3 regions of the Streptomyces sp. TLI_146 genome follow, and region 2 is predicted to be linked to each of the others. Evidence: riboswitches for the same ligand, from Rfam matches in the RefSeq annotation. Region 2 holds a riboswitch; each other region holds the start of a gene.
What was found. Region 2 has a riboswitch for cobalamin ahead of BX283_RS15165 (CbtB domain-containing protein). Riboswitches for the same ligand answer to the same signal wherever they lie in the genome.
Positions count from the first base shown of each region.

Region 1: it holds a riboswitch for cobalamin, as region 2 does, so the genes downstream of both, BX283_RS33465 (acyl-CoA thioesterase) here and BX283_RS15165 (CbtB domain-containing protein) in region 2, are expected to answer to the same signal.
Region 3: it holds a riboswitch for cobalamin, as region 2 does, so the genes downstream of both, BX283_RS36525 (hypothetical protein) here and BX283_RS15165 (CbtB domain-containing protein) in region 2, are expected to answer to the same signal.

Region 1 covers NZ_PJMX01000001.1:7,518,814-7,523,310, reverse strand. Annotated here, with positions in the region: gene aceA (isocitrate lyase) at 1-502, shown strand, start outside; gene BX283_RS33470 (3-hydroxybutyryl-CoA dehydrogenase) at 570-1,436, shown strand; cobalamin riboswitch at 1,483-1,709, shown strand; gene BX283_RS33465 (acyl-CoA thioesterase) at 1,896-2,321, shown strand; gene BX283_RS33460 (pirin family protein) at 2,345-3,310, opposite strand; gene BX283_RS33455 (M48 family metallopeptidase) at 3,452-3,814, shown strand; gene BX283_RS33450 (magnesium and cobalt transport protein CorA) at 3,901-4,497, shown strand, end outside.
Region 2 covers NZ_PJMX01000001.1:3,329,846-3,334,342, reverse strand. Annotated here, with positions in the region: gene BX283_RS15180 (hypothetical protein) at 1-853, opposite strand, end outside; tRNA gene BX283_RS15175 (tRNA-Val) at 1,034-1,105, shown strand; gene BX283_RS15170 (histidine phosphatase family protein) at 1,152-1,721, opposite strand; cobalamin riboswitch at 1,790-1,945, shown strand; gene BX283_RS15165 (CbtB domain-containing protein) at 1,979-2,203, shown strand; gene BX283_RS15160 (CbtA family protein) at 2,222-2,992, shown strand; gene BX283_RS15155 (hypothetical protein) at 3,103-3,387, opposite strand; gene BX283_RS15150 (RNA-binding S4 domain-containing protein) at 3,504-3,929, opposite strand; gene BX283_RS15145 (DUF2277 domain-containing protein) at 3,980-4,210, shown strand; gene BX283_RS15140 (DedA family protein) at 4,253-4,497, opposite strand, start outside.
Region 3 covers NZ_PJMX01000001.1:8,211,566-8,216,062, reverse strand. Annotated here, with positions in the region: gene BX283_RS41885 (helix-turn-helix transcriptional regulator) at 1-589, shown strand, start outside; gene BX283_RS36530 (MFS transporter) at 714-2,003, shown strand; gene BX283_RS36525 (hypothetical protein) at 2,051-2,437, opposite strand; cobalamin riboswitch at 2,478-2,676, opposite strand; gene BX283_RS36520 (S8 family serine peptidase) at 2,746-4,497, opposite strand, start outside.

The sequences.
Region 1 (4,497 bases), 4.2 Mb from region 2:
GCCCGGCATGGGCCCGGTGATCGCGCGCGGCCTGGCCTACGCCCCGTACGCGGACCTGCTGTGGATGGAGACGGGCACACCCGATCTGGTGCAGGCCCGTACGTTCGCCGAGGCGATCCACGACCAGTACCCGGACCAGATGCTCGCGTACAACTGCTCGCCGTCGTTCAACTGGCGGGCGGCGCTGGACGACGACCGGATCGCCAAGTTCCAGCGCGAACTGGGGGCGATGGGCTACCGCTTCCAGTTCATCACCCTGGCGGGCTTCCACTCCCTCAACCACGGCATGTTCGACCTGGCGCACGGCTACGCGGAGTCCGGCATGACGGCGTACGTCGACCTCCAGGAGCGGGAGTTCGCCGCCCAGCGCGACGGGTTCACCGCCGTCAAGCACCAGCGGGAGGTCGGCACGGGCTACTTCGACCTCGTCTCGACGGCGGTCAACCCGGCCGCCGAGACGCTCGCGCTGCGCGGGTCGACGGAGGAGGAGCAGTTCCACTGACGCGTGCGCGCGTCCGCGTGCGAGCGCGTCCGCCCACGAGGGCTTGCCGACAACGTACGGAGGGATCATGAGCACTATCCAGCGCGTGGGGGTCGTCGGGGGCGGCCAGATGGGGGCGGGGATCGCGGAGGTGTGTGCCCGGGCCGGGCTCGACACCGTCGTCTGCGAGACCGACGCGGGAGCGGCCCGGGCGGCGCGCGAGCGGCTGGTCCACTCCCTGGACCGCGCCGTCGAGCGGGGCAAGGCGACACCGGCCGAGCGGGACGACGCCCTGGCCCGGCTCGTGTTCAGCGGCAGCCTGGACGACCTGGCCGACCGGCAGTTGGTCGTCGAGGCCGTCCCCGAGGACCCGGCGCTCAAGGCCGAGGTGTTCGCCGCGCTCGACAAGGCCGTGGAGGACCCGGACGCGATCCTGGCGACCAACACGTCGTCGGTCCCGATCATGCGCCTGGGCATGGCGACCGGGCGCGCGGACCGGGTGGTGGGGCTGCACTTCTTCAACCCGGTGCCGGTGATGCCACTGGTGGAGGTGGTCCCGTCCCTGCACACCTCGGCCCAAACCCTGGCCAGAGCAGAGGAGTTCGCGTCGTCCGTCCTGGACCGCACCACGGTCCGCTCGAAAGACCGGGCGGGGTTCGTGGTGAACGCCCTGCTGGTGCCGTACCTCCTGGCGGCGATCCGCATGGCCGAGTCCGGTTTCGCCTCGGCGGCCGACATCGACGCCGGCATGGAACGGGGCTGCGCCCACCCGATGGGCCCGCTCCGGCTCGTCGATCTGATCGGCCTGGACACGGTGGCGGCGATCGCGGACTCCCTGTACGCGGAGTTCAAGGAGCCGCTGTACGCCCCGCCGCCGCTGCTCCAGCGCATGGTCGAGGCGGGCCTGCTGGGCCGCAAGAGCGGGCGGGGGTTCCACCGGTACGGCGAGGGGTGATGGGTCGCCCGCGGAGCCGGTTGCCGTCCGATTGCCGGTCTCTGGTTACGCTGTCACCGCAGCTGGTTCGCCCCGTCCGCCAGGCGGGAGGCGTCGTAAGAGGGAACCCGGTGGGAATCCGGGACTGCCCCGCAGCGGTGAGCGGGAACGACCGCCGTCATCAGCACTGGGCCCGGCCACCGGGCCCGGGAAGCGACGGCCAGTAGGGGTCCGCCGGGAGACCGGCAGGCGCGCCCGCGAGTCCGAAGACCTGCCACTGCCCGTACGCCACCCGTGCGTACGGCGATCTCGGCGGCCTTCGAGGGGAGGGCCGGCGGAGCGGGCGGTCACGCACCCATCGCGCGTGGCCTTCGGCGCTGCCGTTCCTCCACGCCCTTCGCGACCTTGGCGAAATCCGGCTCCTCGCACCGACCGCCGGGATCCCCGCCGCGACTCGCGAAGGAGAGTCCCGTGAACCCCATGGGCATCCGCACGACCACCGGCCGCGCCCACAAGGCGCCCGCCGACTCCCGGGTCACCCTCGCGCACATCATGAGCGAGCACGACACCAACCTGTACGGCACCATCCACGGCGGCGTCGTCATGAAGCTGATCGACGACGCGGCCGCGGCCGCCGCGGGCCGCCACGCGGACGGGCCCGCCGTCACCGTCTCGGTGAACCGCATGGCCTTCCTCGCCCCCGTCCGCGCGGGCGACCTGCTCACGGTCCACGCGGAGCTGGAACGCGCCGGCCGCACCTCGATGGACGTCACCGTCCAGGTCACGGCCGAACGCTGGAACGCGTCCGGCCCCACGACGGAGGTGGCGACGGCCCAGCTGACGTTCGTCGCGATCGACGCGGACGGCACGCCGAGAGGGGTGCCGGGGCTGACGACCGCCACGTAACGAGCCAGAAGGTCAGCCCCCGCTCACCGCACCCTCCCCCGCGCCTTCAACGGCACCGGCGGCAGCGCGGGGGCGGAGAGCCGCTCCCCGTCGTATCCCTTCACCTCGCCGAACCGCGCCCCCGACATCCACTCCTCCCGTGCCTCCTCGATGTCCGCCTGCGAACGCCCGATGAAGTTCCACCACATCACGATCTCCTCCTCGAACGGCTCGCCGCCCAGGAGCATCAGGCCCGCGTCGGAGGCGGCGCGCAGGGGGAGTTCGGTGCGGCCGCAGCCGAGGTAGAGCATGGAGCCGGGGAGGACCGGGACGCCGTCCACGTGGGCCTCGCCGGACATCGACAGGACCGCGTACTCGAAGTCGGGGTCCAGGGGCAGGGCGAGGTCCGCGCCCGCCGTCAGGGTCAGGTCGGCGCCGACCAGGGGCGTGTAGATCGTGCCCGGCGACGCGGCGCCGTCGAGCTCGCCGAGGATCACCGTGGCCTTCAGGCCCGGCGCGGTCACCGTGGGCAGGTCCGCGTGGTGCTGGAAGTGCGGCTCGGTGTGACGGTGGGCGTCGGGCAGGGCGACCCAGAGCTGGGCGCCGTGCAGCAGACGGGCGTGCGGGCGGGGGCTCTCCTCGGAGTGGCTGATCGCCCGCCCCGAGGTCATCAGGCCGAGCTCGCGCGGGCGTACGGTCTGCAGGCTGCCGAGGCTGTCGCGGTGCAGCACCTCGCCCTCGTGCAGCCAGCTCACCGTCTGGAGCCCCATGTGCGGGTGCGGCGGCACCTGCATGCCGGGCTCGTCGGCGATGTCGTCCGGGCCGTAGTGGTCGACGAAGGCCCAGGCGCCGACCATACGGCGGCCGAGGTTCGGCAGCAGTCGGCGGACCTCGGTGGACTCGCCGAGCTTGACGGTGCGCGGCGAGAGGAGCTCGCGCACCGGCTCGGCGACGACGAAGCCGCGGCCGCCGCACACGGAGAGCGTGGCTTGACGATCGAGATTGCTCATGTCGGTCAACCTATTCCTGTCGGGGCACCCGGTGGCAGCCTCCCACGCGCGCCGCACCCGCGAGGTTGTGGAATGTTCAACCACAATCTCGTGTTGTGGCGTCCGTAAGGGCAGAGCAGACCAGCTACGAGAGGATCCTCCGTGGTCGACAGCTACTACGAGTCCGGCACCACCGCCGAGCGCTGGGACCGCGCCCACCTGTTCTTCGAGGCCAAGGAGTACGTCACGGCCGTACGCATCCTGACCGGCATCGTCGACGAGGTGCCCGAGCAGGTCGCGCCGAGACTGCTGCTCGCCCGGGCCTACTACCACTCCGCCCAGCTCAACAAGGCGGAGCGGGAGCTGCGTGCCGTACTGGAGCGCGACCCCGTCGAGCAGTACGCCACGCTGATGCTCGGCCGCACCCTGGAGCGCCAGGGCCGGCCCGAGGACGCGGCCCGCTATCTGCGCCTCGCCGCCGCCTTCGACGGAGACGTCACGGGGGAGGTCGCCGCACCGCGGTGACCTGCGGCCTCGGCGTCCCGACCGGCCGTTGAGCCGCGCATGGCACACTGGCCGCCGATCCGCCGAAGGAGTGCCCAGCCGTGCCCATGATCCGCAACCTCCGCAGGGCGGTCCGCCGCGCCTACCGCCGCACGGTGGACCTCAGCCACCCGGCCCGCTCGCCGCTCGGCAGCGCCGTGGTGAACTGCGTGGTCTACCGGGACGGGGTGCGCCAGCCCGGCGACTGCCCGGTGGAGGAGGCCGTACGGCGGGTGCGCAGGGCCAAGGAGGGGTTCGTGTGGGTGGGGCTGCACGAGCCGAGCGCCGAGGAGTTCGCCGGGATCGCCGAGCTCTTCGGGCTGCATCCGCTGGCCGTCGAGGACGCGGTCCGCGCCCATCAGCGCCCGCAGGTCCAGCCGTACGACGACGTGCTGTTCGCGGTCTTCAAGACCGTCGGCTACGTCGAGCACGAGGAGCTCACCGCGACCAGCGAGGTCGTCGGGACCGGGGAGCTGATGATCTTCACCGGGCCCGACTTCGTGGTCACCGTGCGGCACGGCAGGCACGGTTCCCTCGGCCCGCTGCGCGAGGCCCTGGAGGAGACGCCCGACCAGCTCGCCAAGGGCCCGGCGGCGGTGCTGCACGCCATAGCGGACCACGTCGTCGACGACTACCTCGTGGTCATCGACGCCATGCAGGACGAC
Region 2 (4,497 bases):
TGCGCAGCGTGACCAGGCGGCGGTCGATCTCGGCGGCCCGCTCGGGCAGCCGCTCGGCCTCGGCGCGCACACCCTCGGCCTCCCGCAGCACCCGGTCGGCCCGCTCCAGCGTCTCGGGCACGCCGTGCTGCCCGGCGCCCTGGTTGAGCCGGGTCAGCTCGGGGCCGAGGGCGGCGAGGCGGGCGGCGAGATCGTCCGCTCTCAGTCCGGACGCGCGCACCGAATCGAGAGCGGTGCTCGCGGCAAGGAGCGCCTGTCGCGCCCGCTCCACGGCCGGCGCGAGCCGCGCCAGCTGGGTCTCGGCGGTGGACAGCAGCGGCCCCAGGCTCTGCTCGAACCGGTCGAGCTCGCCCTTGACCCGGACGAGGTCGTCCTTGGCCTTCGTCAGCTCGCCCCGGGCCCGGGCGGCCACCGAGGCGTCCAGGCCGTCGCGGTCCAGGTCGTGCGCGTCGACCGCGGTGATGTAGTCGTTGCTGACCTCGTCGATCCGCCGGCCGAGCGCCGCGAAGTCGTCCACGGCCTTGCGGGCGCGCGGCGAGCTGTCCACGGCGGTGATCGTCTCGATGGAGATCCGCAGGTCCCGCTGGGCGGTGTCCAGCTCGTAGAAGGCGGCGGCCGCCGCGTCCTTGGCGGCCTGCGCGTCGGCCCGCACGCTCTCGCCGCGCCCGCCGAACCAGCGCCGCGTCCCGCCTCCGGCGAACGCGCCGGGCAGCAGCGCGGCCCCGAGCACCAGCGGCAGCGCGACGAGCGCCAGCGCGTCCGAGAGGGCCCGCCGCCCCCCGGCCGCCCGCGCTCCGACACCGGGGACGATGGCACCCGCTCTGCTGTACGGCCGCGCGTGTGTCGCCGTCACATCCCTCTCCCGTGCCGTGTCCGCCTGCCGGTTCATTCTCCCACCAGGTAGTGACGAACACACCGGCCGATTAGTTCGCCCCGCCTCCCGGGACCCGCCGACCCGCCTGCCCCGGCGAACGGGTTTGCAGCCCTGCCCCGGAGGCCATGTACGCTGTTCCCTCATCCACGGATGTGCCACGGGCGTGTAGCTCAGGGGTAGAGCGCTGCTCTTACAAAGCAGATGTCGGCGGTTCGAAACCGTCCATGCCCACACGTGGTGAAGGCCCCCCGCCGATCGAGGCGGGGGGCCTTCGTCGTCAGCGGGCAGCCTCCGCCGGGCGCCCGCACCGCAGGTTCCAGCGGCCCGCGCGGCCCGAGAGCTCCGTGAGGGTCAGGGGGGCCACGTCCAGGCGCCAGAAGGACGCGGGCGGCAGGGTCAGGGCGTGGGTCACGGAGGCGCGGATCACGGCGGGGGAGGCGACCGCGAGGATCCGGCCGCCCGCCGCGGGCAGGGTGTCCAGCCACCCGCCCACGCGCGCGACGAGCGCGAGCAGGCTCTCCCCGCCGTGCGGCGCCGCCCCCGGATCGGTGAGCCACGCCCGTACCCCCGAGGGATCCGCCGTGCTCAGCTCGTCCAGCCGTTGCCCCCGCCACCGGCCCAGATCCCAGTCGGCCAGGGCCGGTTCGTCGCAGGTGGGCAGGCCGTCCGCCAACTCGTAGAGCGAGGCGGGCGGTTTCAGACGGCGGGCCGGTACCGCGAGCGCCGCCGCCGCGTCCTTGACCCTGCGGACCGCGCCCTCGTCCGGTGCGGCCGCGTCGTCGCCGACTCTCGCCTCGCGCGCGTAGCGGTCGGCCGGGGGTGAGATCAACATCACGCGTACGGTCATGGGTCAAGCAGAGCACGGCCGTTCACGCACTTGGCGCGGGGGTTGTGCATCCGCGCGCCGTAGCGGCGCGGTCCCGCACGCGGTACGGTCACGTCGACATAAAGACGGTGTGAAGGAAGCCCGGTGAGATTCCGGCACGGTCGCGCCACTGTGAACCCGGCGAGCCCCCAACAGGGAGCGAAGACGGGGAAGTCAGACCCACCACCGTCGACAAAGGCACCAATGACCGGGACGCGTGTTCCCCAGGAGGTTCTGCCGTGGCTGTTTCCGCCGCCTCTGCGCCCAGCGCAACTGCAACGCCGGCCATCACCCCCATATCGCTCAAGGCGATCGCTCCCTGGGCGCTCTTCTTCGGCATCCTCATGCTCGTGCTGCTCTACTTCGTGGGCTCCGAGCAGGGCGCCACCAGCGTCTTCTCCGGTGAGAACGTCCATGAGTGGCTGCACGACGGGCGCCACCTGCTCGGCTTCCCCTGCCACTGAGACCAGGGGTACCGACTCGTGAACTCCCTGTCCGTCAGGGCCCTGCTGGTGCGCGGCATGCTCGCCGGCCTCGCCGCGGGCCTCCTGGCGCTCATCGTGGCGTACGTCCTGGGCGAGCCCCGGGTGGACGCCGCCATCGACTTCGAGGACGCGCACGCGCACGAACACGGCGAAGAGGTGTTCAGCCGCACCCTGCAGTCCACCGGCGGCCTCGCCACCGGTGTGCTCGTGTTCGGCGTGGCCATCGGCGGCATCGCGGCGCTCGCGTTCTGCGTCGCGCTCGGCCGGATCGGCCGGTTCGGGCCGCGTGCCACGGCCGCGTTCGTCTCGCTCGGCGCGCTCCTGACCGTCTACGTCGTCCCGTTCCTGAAGTACCCGGCGAACCCGCCGTCCGTCGGTGACCCCGACACGATCGGCAAACGCACCGCCCTGTACTTCCTGATGATCGCGCTGAGCGTGCTGCTCGCCGTCGCCGCGGTGATCCTCGGCAAGCGGCTCGCTCCCCGCCTCGGCAACTGGAACGCGACCGTCGCCGCCTCGGCCGCCTTCCTGGTCGCCATCGGGCTCGCGTACGCGTTCCTGCCCGCCGTCAACGAAGTGCCCAAGGACTTCCCGGCGATGCTGCTCTGGAAGTTCCGGCTCGCGGCCCTCGCCATCCAGGTCACCCTGTGGGCCGGCTTCGGGCTGGTCTTCGGTCACCTGGCCGAACGGCTCCTTGTGCCCAAGGCCGCCGCGGCCGAGCCCCGCGGCACGGGCGTCGACAACAGCAAGGCCGCGGCCGTCCACTGATGGGCGCGCCGCACGCACGAGGGCCCCGGACCGAAGCGGTCCGGGGCCCTCGCGCGCGTGGGTCGTGCTCGGTGCGTGTTCGGTGCGCTGTTTCGGTGGCGCTCGATCGGTCAGGGGCGGCGCAGGGAGAACAGACGGCTCTGCCGCTCCCTGCGGTAGCGCCGCTCCCACCGGTCCATCCGGTCCCGGCGGGCGCGGTAGGCCCGGTAGTCCGTGTCCTGGCCGCCACGGCTTGCTCCGCCGGCTCCGGACGAGCCGCCGGACGGTGCCGTGGAGCGGCCACGGCGTGGGGCGCTGAAGAGTACGGCCACCACGGCGACGCAGAACACTATGCCGCCGAGACTGAAGCCGAAGCCGTACAGGACCAGCGCCAGGACGAGCAATAACAGGATCATGGCGTGTTCCTCTAGGGACGGTTCCGGGGGCTCCCCTGGCCCCCGGCCCTCCAAGTTACTCCGGTACGAGGGGAGTTGGCCTCCGAGTTACGTACCGGCCAACGCCTCGTGCGCCCCTACAGCCCGCGCAGCCGCTCCATCTCCCGGCGGTCCCGCTTGGTCGGCCGGCCCATGCCCCGGTCGCGCACCCCGGCCGCGAGCACGTCCGAGCGGGCGGGCGGCGGCGGGCTGTTGTCGACATAGGTCTCGGCGGCGATCGCCGCGCCCACCCGCTTGCGGATGACCTTCGAGACGACGACGATCCGCTCCCGCCCCTCAAGGCGCAGCCGCACCTCGTCGCCCACCTTCACGGTGTGCGCGGGCTTGACCCGCTCGCCGTTGAGCTGGACGTGACCGGCGCGGCACGCCGTCGCCGCCATGGAACGCGTCTTGGTGAGCCGTACGGACCAGATCCAGCTGTCGATCCGCACGGGCTCCGAGGGCCCCGCCGGTGCGGTCGGCCCCTTGGGCCCCTGTGCCTTCACCTCGTCTGCTGCCGCCATGCCCCGACTCTACCGAGGCCGTTGTCAGTGGTACCCGTCACACTTGAGGCATGTGCAGAAGCATCAAGACGCTCAGGCCGCCGGCCCTCCCCGAGGAGGCCACCGACGAGGAGATCCGCGCGGCGGCTCTCCAGTACGTGCGCAAGGTGTCCGGCTTCCGGGCGCCCGCCGCGCACAACCGCGAGGTCTTCGACCGGGCGGTGGAGGAGATAGCGCGGGCCACGGCCGAGCTGCTCGAAGGCCTGGAGATACGGGGAGTGCCGGTCAGGACCCCGGCGTAGGCACGTCCGTGCGGCTCGCCGCGGGCGGCGCGGTCCGGTGTGTCAGGCCGCCGGGCCGGCCACCGCGGCCTGGGCCGGGCGGCGCATGACGTAGGCGGCGAGGGAGCCCGCCGCGAACAGGGCGAGGACGGAGATGCCCGTGCCGAGCCAGGTCGCGCCGAGCCAGCGCCCGCCGAAGTAGCCGAGGCCGACGCTGTAGCCCGCCCAGGCCACCCCGGCGAGGGCGGACCACGGCAGGAACTCCTTGGGGGTGCGGTGCGCCGCGCCCGCGCCGAGCGAGACCACGG
Region 3 (4,497 bases), 4.9 Mb from region 2:
GCACCGCATCGCCGACGTCGGGCCGCCGCTGATCGCCGCGGTACGCGGCTACGTGACCACCGGGCCCATCGCGCCCCCCGGGCTCGGGCTGCCGCCCGGCATGCTCGTCGTCGACGCCGAGGGCAAGGTCGCCGCGATGACACCCCAGGCCCGGCAGCGGCAGGCGATGATGGCGCAGCAGCAGGGGGCACCGGACTGGCTCATCGAATACTGCTACGCCTCCCTGTCGTTCGAGGCGCGCGAACACGCCCGCGATCCGCGCCGGCGGTACGCGAGGGTGTGCACCCCCTCGATCGTGCACGGCGAGTGGACCGCGATCGAGGCCCAGCCGCTCGGCGACGACGGCGACGTGGCGATCATCATCCAGCGTGCGACCGGCGAGCTGCTCGTCCCGGCGTTCTGCGACTGGTACGGGATCACCACCCGGGAGCAGCAGGTCGTGCGGCACCTGCAGGACGGCACGGCGCCCAAACAGATCGCCCGGCTCCTCGACCTGTCCGTGCACACGGTCAACGACCACCTCAGGGCGATCTTCCGCAAGACCGGAGCCGGCGGACGCGACGAACTCATGGCCGCCCTCACCGCGTAGAGCCGGACAGGTCTCCGACCCGGGCATGACGGACACGTCGAATGCTCGACCGCTGACCGCCGCCGCGCGAGACCGCCTCGGGTCATTCGGGGGTGCCCACGGGGCCGCTGCTAGCCTCTTGGCCATGATCGGGAAGCGCGCCAGGCCGCGGATATCCGGCTCGTCGGCGCCGAGCGGTCCGCAGCGTGCCCTCATCGCCGCGAGCTTCGTCAGTCGGGTGGGCAACGGGCTGTTCAACACCGCCGCGGTGCTCTACTTCACCCTGGTGGTGCACCTGCCCGCCGCACGGGTCGGTGTCGGCCTCACGGTCGCCGGGCTGGTCGGGCTGCTGGCCGGGATCCCGGCCGGGAACCTGGCCGACCGGTACGGGCCGCGCACGGTCTGGCTGACGGCCCTCGCGATGCAGGCCGCGACGATGGCCGCGTTCGTTCTCATCCACGACTGGGTGACGTTCACGCTCATCGCCACCCTGGACCGGCTGGCGGCGACGGCGGGCGGCGCCGCGGGCGGCGCGATCGTCGCCCGTACCGGCGGTGAACGCCCGGCCGCCTTCAGGGCGAAACTCCGCACCTTCGTCAACCTCGGCGTGGTCCTGGGCACCCTCGGCGCCGCCTTCGCCGTCTCGGCCGACACCCGCGCGGCCTACACCGCGCTCATCCTCGCCAACGCCGCCAGCTTCGCCTGCGCCGGTCTGATCGCCCTGCTCGGCGTCCCGAACTACCGGCCCCTGCCCCGGCCCGAGGAGCACCACCGCTGGGCCGTCCTGTCCGACCGGCCGTACGTGTCCTTCGTCGCGCTCTACGGCGCGATGGGCCTGCAGTACCAGACCGTCTCCCTGCTCCTGCCGATCTGGCTCTCCGCCCACACCGACGCGCCCCGCTGGACCGTGGCGGCGGTCTACGCGGTCAACAGCGGGGTGTGCGCGCTGCTCCAGAGCAGGATCGGCTCCCGGGTGGAGACACCACGCCAGGGCGGCCGGGCGTTCCGCATCGCCGGGCTGCTCTTCCTGGTCAGCTGCCCCTTGATGGCCCTGACCGCGGACGTTCCGGTCTGGGTCGCGCCAGGGCTCGCCGTCCTCGCCGTCTGCGTCCACAGTCTCGGAGAGGTATGGGAGTCCTCGGGCGGCTACGCGCTCGGCTTCGGTCTCGCCCCGGACCATGCCCAGGGGCAGTACCAGGGCCTCTTCGGCATCGGCTTCGACGCGGGGCAGGCCCTGGCTCCGGTGGTCCTCACGACAGCGGTCCTCGGACTCGGACACGCGGGCTGGCTGCTGCTCGGGGTGTTCTTCGCGGCTCTGGGCGCGGCGGGCCCGCCGGTGGCCGCATGGGCGGAGCGCACCCGCCGCTCACCTCACGACACGGCCCACGCGGCACAGGGCCGGTCCGCCGAGGCCCCGCTGCCCGACACGGCCTAGTTTTCCCCGTGTCCCAGGCGCGGTGTCACCCCTACAGCCGAGCCCGCTCATCGCGCCCTGCGGGACGGGGTGAAGGTATAGAGGTCGAGGATGTCGGGGCAGGGCGCGATGCCGGGGCCGCCGGCCCGGACCCAGGCGGCGATGTCCTCCGTGGCGTCGGGGTCGTTGACCAGACCGAGCCAGACCGGACGGGCACCGGCGAGGCGCGCGGCACGAGAGGGCTGGACGACGACCACATTGGCCTGTTCGCAGACGTCGAGGCAGGCGGAGACCCGTACGGGCGCGTGCTCAGCGAGGCGCGCCTGCTGCTGCGCGTGGTCGACCCCGGGCACCTTCGGGCTGCCGCAGCAGCAGTCCCTGCACACCACGATCCGGCACGGCGCCGAGTCGGCCGGGGTGTGCCCGGCGCCGCCTTCTGGTCGCTGCTCCGACATGACCGCTCACGCTCCTCCTCCGGGGAGATCCGCCCCGGTTTCGTCAAGGAGGCGACGACGTGAGTCTCCTGGCTCTCGGGTCGCAGCTCGCCCCGTCCTTCCCACCCGTGTCCGGGCAGTGGTCTGTTCGGGGTTCGCTCGCCGATCACAGTGGCGGGACCGCGCCGGAATTGCACCGGCTTCCTCGTTCCGCGTCGCCTTGTCGTCGGCATCGTCGCACGTCGGACGGTGGAACGTCACCACGATCGGAAGGGGTGACCCGCCCGCCGCTGGGCGGGCGGGTCACCCCTTCCTCCGCAGCTACCCGGTCAGATCTTCAGGCGGTGCACACCTCCCTGCACCGTTCCCACGTACAGCCAGCCGCCGGCGGTCGCCAGGCTCGTGGCGTTGAGGTTCTGCAGGCCGGTGGAGATGTTCTGCCAGTTGCGGCCGCCGTCCGTGGAGCGCAGGACGCCTCGGCCGCCGCGCGGCAGGGCCGCGTCCCAGTGGCTGGTGGTGGCCGCGTACAGAGTGCTGCCGACCGGCAGTATGTCGCTGACCCGCAGCGGGAGCGAACCGGTGTCGGCGGTGCGGAAGGTCTTCCCGCCGTCCGTCGACAGCTTGATCGCCTCGCCGCCGGTCAGCATCGTCGACCCGGTGAACTCGATGGTGTCCACACGTCCGTCGGCGACCTTGGTGATGTCGTCGCCGCCGTTGTCCGAGCGGTAGAGGCCGTCGGGGGCACCGAGCCACAGCCGGTCCGGGTTCTTCGGGTCGCCGGTGACGGCGGTGAAGGAGGTCCGGTCGTGGAGGAGGTTCTTCCAGGTGGCGCCGCCGTCCTCGGTGGAGAACAGGCCCCGGCCCAGCAGGTTTCCGTACGAGACGTACACGCGGTCGGGGTCGGCGGGGTGCACGGCCATGGCGAGGACCGTGCCGTTGCTCTCGCCCTTCTCCTGCCAGGTGGCACCCGCGTCGCCGCTGCGTTGGAGATGGAAGTCGCCCCAGGCGCCGTAGCGCACCCGCCACACGACCCGCGAGTCCTTGGCCGAGGTCTGCAGCAGCCGGGTCGAGAGGCCGATCCTGCCCTCGCCGCCGGTGGTGCCCCACTCCGCTCCGGCGACCGGCAGCGGCGAGCGGTGCGTGCCCTGCTGGCCGGCCGCGAGCAGTTGGTTGCCGCTGACCGCGAGGGAGTTGACGGTGCCGCCCTGGACGCCGAGGCGCCGGTAGTCCTTGCCGTCCGGCGTGCCCCGGTAGACACCGGCCGCGTCCGCCGAGACGGTCAGCGAGCCGTCGGCCCAGCGGTCGAAGTCGGAGGTGGTGGAGGCCTTGTTGACCGCCGGGATGGTGCTCCAATGACGGCCGTGGTCGCGGCCGACCCGGATGTCCTTGCCGTACCCGATGTACATGTCGCCACCGGTGAGAGTGAGGCCCGTACCGCCGTATCCGTGGCTGTCCAGTGTGGCCCAGGTCCTGCCGCCGTCGAAGGAGCCGACGACGCCGGACCCGACCTCGTACATCGCCACGGTCCGGCTGTCCGCGACGACGGTGACGGATACCTTGCCGCCGGCGGGCTCGTACACCTTGGTGGCCTTGCCGAGGGTGCCGGCGGACAGGCCGTCGCGCTTCCACAGCGACTTGCCCGCCGAGAAATAGAGGCTGTCGCCGCCGATCGCCACGTCGTAGACGGCGTCGACGGGGATGCCCAGGGGCTCCACGGACCAGGTGTCGCCGCCGTCCTTGCTGATCAGCAGGTCGGTGGCAGTGACGGCGACGAGGGCCTTGCCCGCCTCGTCGGTGAGGAGGCGGGTGATGGGCGCGTCGGGGGTGTTCAGGGTCCGCCAGGTGCGGCCGCCGTCCTCGGTGCGCAGGATCGAGCCCGTACGGGGAATGCCGGATCTGCTGTTGGCCGCGTACCACCAGCGCTTGGCGTTCTTCGGGTCGATGACGGTGAAGGCCTGGCCGCCCACGTCGCCGAGCGGCAGCCTGGTGTGCTGCTGCCAGGTCGCGCCGTTGTCCTCGGTGGACCAGGGCCCGGGCTTGTTGTACTGGGTCAGGACGGCGGCGCCGGGGGCGCTGCGCGC